DNA from 2 places in the Herbaspirillum camelliae genome. Region 2 is predicted to be linked to the other one. Evidence: predicted binding sites of a transcription regulator. Region 2 holds the regulator's gene; the other holds the start of a gene.
What was found. The regulator sigma-54, encoded in region 2, starts transcription at its own class of promoters, with help from an activator protein. The targets are predictions, from matches to a motif close to TGGCANGNAANCTGCTTT.
Positions count from the first base shown of each region.

Region 1: the regulator sigma-54 is predicted to act here: its motif matches at 1,512-1,529, upstream of BGK68_RS21420 (choice-of-anchor E domain-containing protein).

Region 1 covers NZ_KV880769.1:4,791,181-4,795,522, reverse strand. Annotated here, with positions in the region: gene BGK68_RS21430 (RIFT barrel domain-containing protein) at 1-528, opposite strand, end outside; gene BGK68_RS21425 (choice-of-anchor E domain-containing protein) at 639-1,340, shown strand; gene BGK68_RS21420 (choice-of-anchor E domain-containing protein) at 1,582-2,265, shown strand; gene BGK68_RS21415 (hydrolase 1, exosortase A system-associated) at 2,347-3,210, opposite strand; gene BGK68_RS21410 (hydrolase 2, exosortase A system-associated) at 3,194-4,045, opposite strand; gene BGK68_RS21405 (acyl carrier protein) at 4,042-4,293, opposite strand; gene prsT (XrtA/PEP-CTERM system TPR-repeat protein PrsT) at 4,302-4,342, opposite strand, start outside.
Region 2 covers NZ_KV880769.1:115,123-119,464, reverse strand. Annotated here, with positions in the region: gene BGK68_RS00510 (UbiX family flavin prenyltransferase) at 1-57, opposite strand, end outside; gene grxD (Grx4 family monothiol glutaredoxin) at 81-392, opposite strand; gene hpf (ribosome hibernation-promoting factor, HPF/YfiA family) at 706-1,068, opposite strand; gene BGK68_RS00495 (RNA polymerase factor sigma-54) at 1,222-2,712, opposite strand; gene lptB (LPS export ABC transporter ATP-binding protein) at 2,785-3,528, opposite strand; gene lptA (lipopolysaccharide transport periplasmic protein LptA) at 3,530-4,135, opposite strand; gene lptC (LPS export ABC transporter periplasmic protein LptC) at 4,205-4,342, opposite strand, start outside.

The sequences.
Region 1 (4,342 bases), 4.7 Mb from region 2:
CGGGCTGGCGCGGTAGCTGCGGCCATCGATGGTGATGGTCACGCTGGCGTCGAAGGGCTCGGCGAGCAAGGCCTTGAGGCGTTCTGCGGCCAGGCTGGCTGCCTTGCTCTTTGCCTTTTCCGATCCCGATTCTGTGGATTGCGCCGGCTGGCCCGGGCCTGCTTCCATCTTCAGCTCCAGCGGCTTGCCTTCGGCCAGCACTGGCAGCACCGTCGACAGGATGGCGTGACGTACCGAGCCATCGGCATGCCTGGCTTTGATGTCCAACTGCAGTGGCAGGTCCTGGCCGTCTGCAAGCTTGAGCCTGATGGTGCTGTCACGCTTGAAGTCGCCGGGCTTGAAGACTTGGCCGAAGGTGAGGGCGACGTCCTTTTGCTCGGTCCGGGCGGTGTTTTCGATGCGCACGGAGGGCAAGGCGGGTGCCGGATCGGGGGTGGCAGCCTGGGCCGGGAGCAGGCCAGGCAAAGCCATCCAGGCCAGCAGCAGGAAGGAACGTAGCAGCTGCCGGAATTCTTGACACGGACCCATGATTTTTCCCTTGAGAATTTTATAAGTGATTGATTTTAATAATGTTTAATTATTGGCACAGTGCTTGCTTAGATGTCTGGGTGTCCACCACTTTTATTATTAAATCTACCATGAAAAAGTTTTCCTCCCTTCTGGTTTCTTTTGCCGCCGCCGCCAGCTTCATGGCTGCCGCGCCGGCCCACGCGACCCTGACGACGGTGACATCGGCTTGGCAGCAAGCCGCGTTCGATCTGCCCACCATCGATGCCAGCGCCACCGTCCAATTCAATGGCTTCAATGCCTCCCTGGGCAAGCTGATCGGCGTGACGGTCAAGTTCATCATGGATGAAACCCTCACCGATACCATCTACAACTTCAACACCCACGCGGTCACGGTGGGCAACCCGCGTCCGGTCTTTGCGACCTCGACCATTACCGCCACCGGTCCCCTGGGCCTTACCACCGTGAACCAACTGAACACTACCCCGCAATTCGCTGGCGTGGTCCCGGCCGCGCCCTCGGTGGGCAGCTTCAGCAGCAAGGTCATCAGCAACACCGTGACCGGCATCCAGTCCGGCCCGGTGACCGTGAACGGCACCCCCGCCTCGCTGGCTGCCTACATCGGCGGCCAGAACAGCGTGACCATCAACGTCGACGGCGAAGGTAGCCAGTCCGGCTCCCTGCCGCCCAACGTGATGAATGGCTACTCGGCCAGCGCCAACGGCATGGTCTACCTGCAATACATCTACCAGGTGCCGGAACCCGCCTCCATGGCCCTGTTCGCGCTGGGCCTGCTGGCGCTGACCCAGCTGCGTCGCCGCAAGTCCTCCTGAGGATCAGGCCGCAAGCGCCCGACAGGGTGCGCATGGCTCCTGCGACAAGGGCGCTACCGAATCGGTAGCGCCCTTGTCGCTTTTGGGGAGGGAGCTGGGGCGGATGCCGGTTTTCTTTACACTTGTCTCGAGGCTGTTTGCTAAGTATTTGTTTTTTCTATCATTTTTTTCTGGCCCGCTCCTTGCTATGGTGGTATTGACAACAACTTTCTGTCATTTGGGAACAAACAGAGGAGTGGGTATGAAAAAGCAGATTCTCTCCATCGTCGCCGCCATTCTGGCTTGCGTCGCCATGTCGTTGCACGCACCCGCCCAGGCCGGGGCGATACTGAGTTCCAACTGGCAGAGCGCCGCCTTCAATCTGGCCTCCATCGATGACGACACCACCTTGAGCTTCCACGGCTTCAACTCGGGGCTGGGCAGCCTGATCGGCGTGGTCATGAAGTTCACCCTGTCCGAGACCCTGTATGACCGTGTCTTCAATCTGGGCTCCAAGGCCAGCAACATCGGCAATCCCAGCCAGATCTTCGCTACCTCCATCATCACCGTGTCCGGCCCCCTGGGCCTGCAAAGCGTCAACCAGTTGAGCACCACGCCGTTCCGGGGCAAGGTCCCGAGCGGCCTGAGCACCATCGCTACGGCTTCGCTGACCAATCATCAGGTGGCTCCGGTGCAGCTCAATGGCACCCCGGCCTCGCTGGCCAGCTATATCGGCGCCAACCACCAGGTGACCATCAGCGTGGATGGATTGGGCGTGCAGAGCGGTTCTCTGGCCCGCAACGTGCTGACCGGCTACGACGGCACGGCTAGCGGCGTGGTCTACCTGCGCTACATCTACAAGGTGCCCGAGCCTGCCATCCTGGCCTTGTTCGGCCTGGGCTTGCTGCTGCTGGCCGCGATGAGCTGGCGTCGCCGCCAGGGCTGAAGCCGGCTTGCCACGTAGTCCATTGTCGCCACGCCGTGCGCCCGATCAGCGCACGGCGTTTTTACTTGCGCCGTTGCGGTGTCAGCGTTCCAGCCTCGTCAGCCAGCGCAGGCAGGCTTGCGCCACCTGTTCACGCCAGAGGCGGGTAGAAAAGGTGTGGTTGGCCTCGGGCAGGTCGATGCGGGTAGTGCGGGAGGCCAGCAAGAGGGCTTCCCAGCGGCTGCCAGGCGTGGCCAGGTCGGCAAACTCGCGTGCGGTCAGGTCCGCGCCCGACAGGATCAGCAGCACCGGACCGCTGAAGCGCTCATAGGCCTGTTGCAGCCGCATCGGCAGCAGCTCCGGTGTGGCCGCTGGTGCGCTGGCGGCCCGGCGCCACTGGCCGAGCAAAGAGCGCAGCGCTGCCACCGCATTGAATCGCCCGCGCAGGATCTTGTTCCACAGGTCAGGACTGGTCAGGCGCGCGCGGTAATAATGTGTCAGATAGGCCTGGGCCTGGCCGGCTTCCGTGCGCGCCCAGGGGTTGACCAGCACCATGGCGCGCACCCGCGCATCGGCGCTGGCATGCAACAGCGCCGCCGAGGCGCCGTCGCACAAGCCCCACAGCACCACGCCGTCCAGTCCCGGCTGGGCCTTGAGCAAGCCGTCCAGGGCGCAGTCGATGTCCGCCGCTACGCCTTCGAAGCCGGCCGCTTCGCCCTGGCTGTCGCCCATCCCGCGAAAATCCATCCGCAGCACCGTAAAACCGGCGGCCGCGAAACGGCGCGCCAGCAGGGTGAACTGACGATGGCTGCCGGCGCGATACTGCGCACCGCCCACCAGCATGAGAATGCCGGGCCGCCGCACGGCAGCCTCCGACAGTGCCGTCTCGGGCAGCGTCAGGATGCCCATCAACTGCTGCCCCTGGCAATGCAGCGGGCAGACGTGTTCTTTATAGGCCATGGGCATGGGCGTGCTCCAGCGTGGTTCGCACCCAGGCGCAACTGGCCTCGATCAGGGCGGGGCAGGTGGTCACCTCCGGGGTGGACCAGAAGGCCGGCCCCGTCACTGTCTGGGGCGTGACCGACCAGGCTTGCGCCAGCCGTGCGCTGGCCGGAGCCAGTGGCAGCGCCGGGTCGCGCACCAGCTCCAGCCAGTGCAGCGGCAGTCCCGCCGGCGGCGCAGTGGCCTGCAGGCCATCGATGCTGGCCACCAGTGCGCCATTGAGTTCGTAGCCGCCCACTTCCAGCAATTGCCCTTGCTGCAATTGCGCGCGCAGGGCGGCCACGCTGTTGGCCGCTGGTCCACTCGCGCTGCCCATGCCGGCGGCCAGTTGCAGGCGCAGGAACTGCGTCATGTAGGCCTGCGCATCGGCCAGCGGATTCCACAACAGCAGCAGCCCCAGGTCGGCTGCGCGCAGGCGCGCCACCTCCAGCGCCAGCAGTGCGCCCAGACGCAGCCCCCACAGTCCGACCGGCGCATGCGTGCGCTGCTGCAGCCAGTCGATGGCCAGGCCGATATCGTCGCGCCACACCGCCCAGCTGGCCTCGGCCAGTTCACCAGCGCTGTCGCCGCAACCATAGAGGTCGATCAGCAAGACCCCCACGCCCTGCCGCGCCAGGGCCTGGGCTTGCAGGGCGGCCATGCGACGGCTGCGGTTCATTTCCTCGGCAAAGGGGGCGACATAGACCAGCCCGCCGAGACAAGGACCATGGGCGGCGGGGGCGTGGTACAGGCACAGCCGCCCGCCGTGCGCGGCGCTCAGGTAGAACGGCAACGGCGGCGCGGCGGCGAGCGGTTTCATTGCGCCAGCTTGCCCTCGACCAGCGCGGTGAGCGCACCGACGGTCTCGAAATGGGTGGCCTGGATGTCGTCGTCGTCCAGATAGATGCCAAAGCGCTCCTCCAGCGAGGCCACGATATGGATCACCGCCGCCGAATCCAACTCGGCCACGCTGCCCAACAGTGGCGTCTCGCGTTGCCACTGGGCGCAGCGCTGTTCCAGTCCCAGGGTTTCACCCAGCAGTGTCCTGATGTCGGCAAGGATATCCATGGGCGTGCTCACAGCTGGGCCAGCAGGGCGCGGGCCTGCTCATTCTGGG
Region 2 (4,342 bases):
CGCGCCGGTGATGGCGACGATCAGGCGCTGGCGCGGCTGGCTGGAAGAAACGCTCACGGGAGCTTCAGGCGCGAAAAAGATCAGCCCTTGATCAGGGTCTGCAGTTCGCCCGAGGCGTACATCTCGCTCATGATGTCGGAGCCGCCGACGAATTCACCCTTGATGTACAGCTGGGGAATGGTGGGCCAGTTCGAGTACTCCTTGATGCCCTGGCGCACGTCCGGGCTTTCCAGCACGTTCACGGTGACGATGTTCTCGGCGCCGCTGGCCTTGAGCAGCTGGATGGCCTTGCCCGAAAAGCCGCATTGCGGGAATTGCGCAGTGCCCTTCATGAACAGCACGACAGGGTTTTGGGTCACGGTTTCTTTGATCCAGGATTGGACGTCGCTCATGGCTATGCCTTTAAAAATGGGATTGCCGACATTATAGGGAAAAGCCGTCGCGCGCGTTGGAGTCGGACGGGCGACTTGTCTTGCGTTTGCGGAAATATTGTTTTCGGGAAATGCTTTATATCAAATCATTTTCCTGATCCGAAGGGCTGTGGAAAAGATAAGGCCGCCATCTGCTTCTTCAAGCCGGTCCCATGGATGAGGGAAATTATTTATATCCTATGCGGATTTTCTGCCGGGAAATGACCGCCGGTGCGAAGAAATGAAAAAGGGCGCTTGCGCGCCCTTTGCTCATGAAAGGTTGAAGATCAGGGCATCATGCCGCGCCGGCGACCGCGTCGTCCGGGGCTTCTTCAGGCAGGCGCTTGGCCATGGAGTGATGTTCCTGCAACTTGTCCTTGTGCTTGATGACCTGGCGATCGAGCTTGTCGATCAGCGCATCGATGGCTGCATAGAGGTCGTGCGCAATGCTTTCCGCATGTAGATCCTTCCCCTTGATGTGGACGTTGATTTCCGCTTTTTGGCGCTTTTCCTTTTCTGTGAGTTTATCTACGCTCAGGATCACGCTGACGTCGATCACGTTGTCGAAATGGCGCTTGATACGGGCCAGCTTGCTTTGCACGTATTCCCGGATGGCGGGGGTCAGTTCGAGGTGGTGTCCACTGATGGTCAGATTCATACAAGACTCCTATCGTGAAGTCACTGGAGGTTCGTGCAATTCATCCTTGCTGCAGCTGTACCACGGGCACGGTCTTCGTGTCCGATGGCATGGGCATCAGCGGGATGCTTGCCGGAACACAGCAACGGTACTACAGAAAAACTGAGGAAAAACTCAGAGGGACTTGCGGAGATTGACTGGCGGAATCTTCAACACTTCGCGGTATTTGGCGACTGTGCGTCGCGCGACCACCATGCCTTGTTCTGCCAGCATATCCGCAATCTTGCTATCGGATAATGGGGTCTGCGGGTTTTCGGCTCCTATCAACTGTTTGATCAGCGCCCGTATCGCGGTGGAGGAAGCTTCGCCTCCGGTTTCAGTCGCGACGTGGCTACCGAAGAAGTACTTCAACTCAAACATGCCATGCGGTGTGAGCATGTATTTCTGAGTTGTCACGCGAGAGATAGTGCTCTCGTGTAGACCCAGTGTATCAGCAATTTCACGTAGCACAAGGGGGCGCATGGCGACTGCCCCATGTGAAAAGAAGTTTCTTTGACGTTCCACAATAGCCTGCGCGACGCGCAAAATTGTATCGAAACGTTGCCGCATGTTCTTGATGAGCCACTTGGCTTCCTGCAACTGCGAAGACAGCGATCCCTCGCCCTTGGCCTGCTTGAGCGCGCTGGCATACATGGCGTTGACGCGCAGCTTGGGCATGACTTCATGGTTGAGCATGACCTGCCAGCCATTCTTTGTCTGTTTGACAATCACGTCCGGCACGACATAGTCCGAGGCATCGCGGGCGAATTCCGCGCCGGGGTGCGGACGGCACTGGCGGATCACGGCCTGCGCTTCACGCAGGTCTTCGTCGTCGCAATCGAGCGCCTTCTTGATCTTGTTGAAGTCGCGTTGCGCAAACAGCGGCAGGTAATCTTCCACGATCTTCAGCGCCAGCCGGCGCGTGACGAAGGGCACCTTGGGCAGGCGGCGGATCTGCAGGGCCAGGCATTCGCCGGCGCTGCGCGCCCCTACGCCTGCCGGATCCAGGCTTTGCAGCAGCTTCAGTGAAATGGAGAGCTCTTCCAGGTCCACGCCCAGCTCTTCGGGCAGGCGCGCGAGGATGTCTTCCAGCGGCTCTTCCAGATAGCCGCTGTCGTCCAGCGCATCGGTGAGCAGTTCCAGTAGGGCGCGGTCGCGTTGCGTGCGCGCGGTGACGCGGATCTGCTCCAGCAGATGTTCGCGCAGCGTGATCTCGTGGGCTTCCAGTTGGGGACGGGCGTCTTCGTCATCGGGCGACTTGCCGCTGCGGGCCACATCGTCGAAGCTCCAGTCGGAGTCGCCGCTCACGCCCTCGGGGGCGGTGTCCTGGTACTCGAAACTGGATTCGCCATCGGCCGCTGCGGGCGCGGCTTCGCTGCTGGCTTCACTGCCGGTGGTCTCGCTCACGCCGCTTGAGGGCGCGGAAGAGACGGCGCCATCGGCCAGCAGGCGCACCGAATTGTCGAGCGCATCGTCCAGGCGTTCCAGCAGGGGATTGTCGCTCAGTATCTGCTCCAGCTCCTGGTGCAATTCCAGCGTCGACAGTTGCAGCAGTCTGATCGACTGCTGCAATTGCGGCGTCAATGCGAGATGCTGCGAGGTACGTAACTGGAGCGACTGTTTCATCTTTCTTTCTGGAAGCGGCGTGGCCCGCTGGTTGCAATGCCGGTGTGCTGGTCGGTTGCGCCTGTGCCTGGGTTACATGCGGAAGTGCTCGCCCAGATAAACGCGGCGCACTGATTCGTTGGCGATGATCTCTTCCGGGTTGCCGCTGGCCAGCACGGTGCCCTGGTTGATGATGTAGGCGCGATCGCAGATGCCCAGGGTCTCGCGCACATTGTGGTCGGTGATGAGTACGCCGATGCCGCGTTCCTTGAGGAAGCGCACGATGCGCTGGATCTCGATCACGGCAATCGGGTCGATACCGGCAAAGGGTTCATCCAGCAGCACGAAGCGCGGATCGGTGGCCAGTGCGCGGGCGATCTCGACGCGCCGGCGTTCACCGCCCGACAACGACAGGGCCTGGCTCTCGCGCAGCTTCTCGATCTGCAATTCGTGCAGCAGGTTGTTCAGGCGCCCTTCGATCTCGTCGCGGGAGAGCGGCTTGCCGTCTTCCTGGCGCAGTTCCAGCACGGCGCGGATATTGTCCTCCACGGTCAGCTTGCGAAATACCGAGGCTTCCTGCGGCAGGTAGGACAAGCCCAGCGTGGCGCGCTTGTGGATGGCCAGGCGCGAGATGGGTTCTCCGTCCAGATCGATTTCGCCACCATCGGAAGGCACCAGGCCGACGATCATGTAGAACGAGGTCGTCTTGCCAGCGCCGTTGGGACCGAGCAGGCCGACCACTTCGCCGCTGCGCACCTCCATGGAAACGTCGCGCACCACCTGGCGCGCGCCATAGCTTTTCTTCAGGCCGCGCACGACCAGCGAGCTTGCTGCCATCTTACTGATCCTTTCCGGGCTGGGTGGGCTGCGGGGTGGCAGGCTGAGCGGGCTGGCCCGGCTGCGCCGGCGGCGCATTGCGCGGCTGGATCACGGCGGTGATGCGGCCCGCGCCCGGCTTGCTCTGGCCGCTGGCGGTGTTGTTGACCGAATAGAATTCGGCGCGACTGTCGTAGGAGATGAATTCGCCATTGACTTCGTCGGTGATGCGCTTGCCATCCATGCGCTGGATATGGGCGCGCTGGAACAGCTTGGAGACTTCGGTCTGCTCCGAGTATTCGATGCGTTCGGCCTGGCCTTCGATCCACAGGTCGGGGCCGCCGTCACGCTTCTGGCGGAAGGTCGCCAGCGATCCGGGGGCGGCGTAGAGCACGGCGTTTTCATAACCGTACTGGTCGGTGGTGAGCACCACGCGGCCGGCCTTGATGATGAGGGTGCCGCGGGTCATGACGACGTTGCCGGTGAAGGTCTTCACCTGGCGCACGTCATCGTAGACCATCTGGTCGGCTTCGATGTTGGTGGGCTTGGTGGTGTCGGCCTTCTCGGCGCGCGCCACGCCACTGAGGGCAGCCAGCATCAGCAGCGGAAGTAGGAATGAGCGTTTCATAAAATCCTGTCTGGTCGGGTCTTGGCGTTATTGTTCTGACGGAATATCGGGGGGCGCGAATCGGTGTTATCAGCGTTTCTTCGGGGTCGGTTCGTAGTAGCCGCGCACATTGCCGAACAGCTGCACCACCTGGGTCGCATTGTTGGCCACCATGCCGACCCCGTTGAGGCGGGTCGTGCCCATGGTCATGGCCACCGGCTTGTCGGT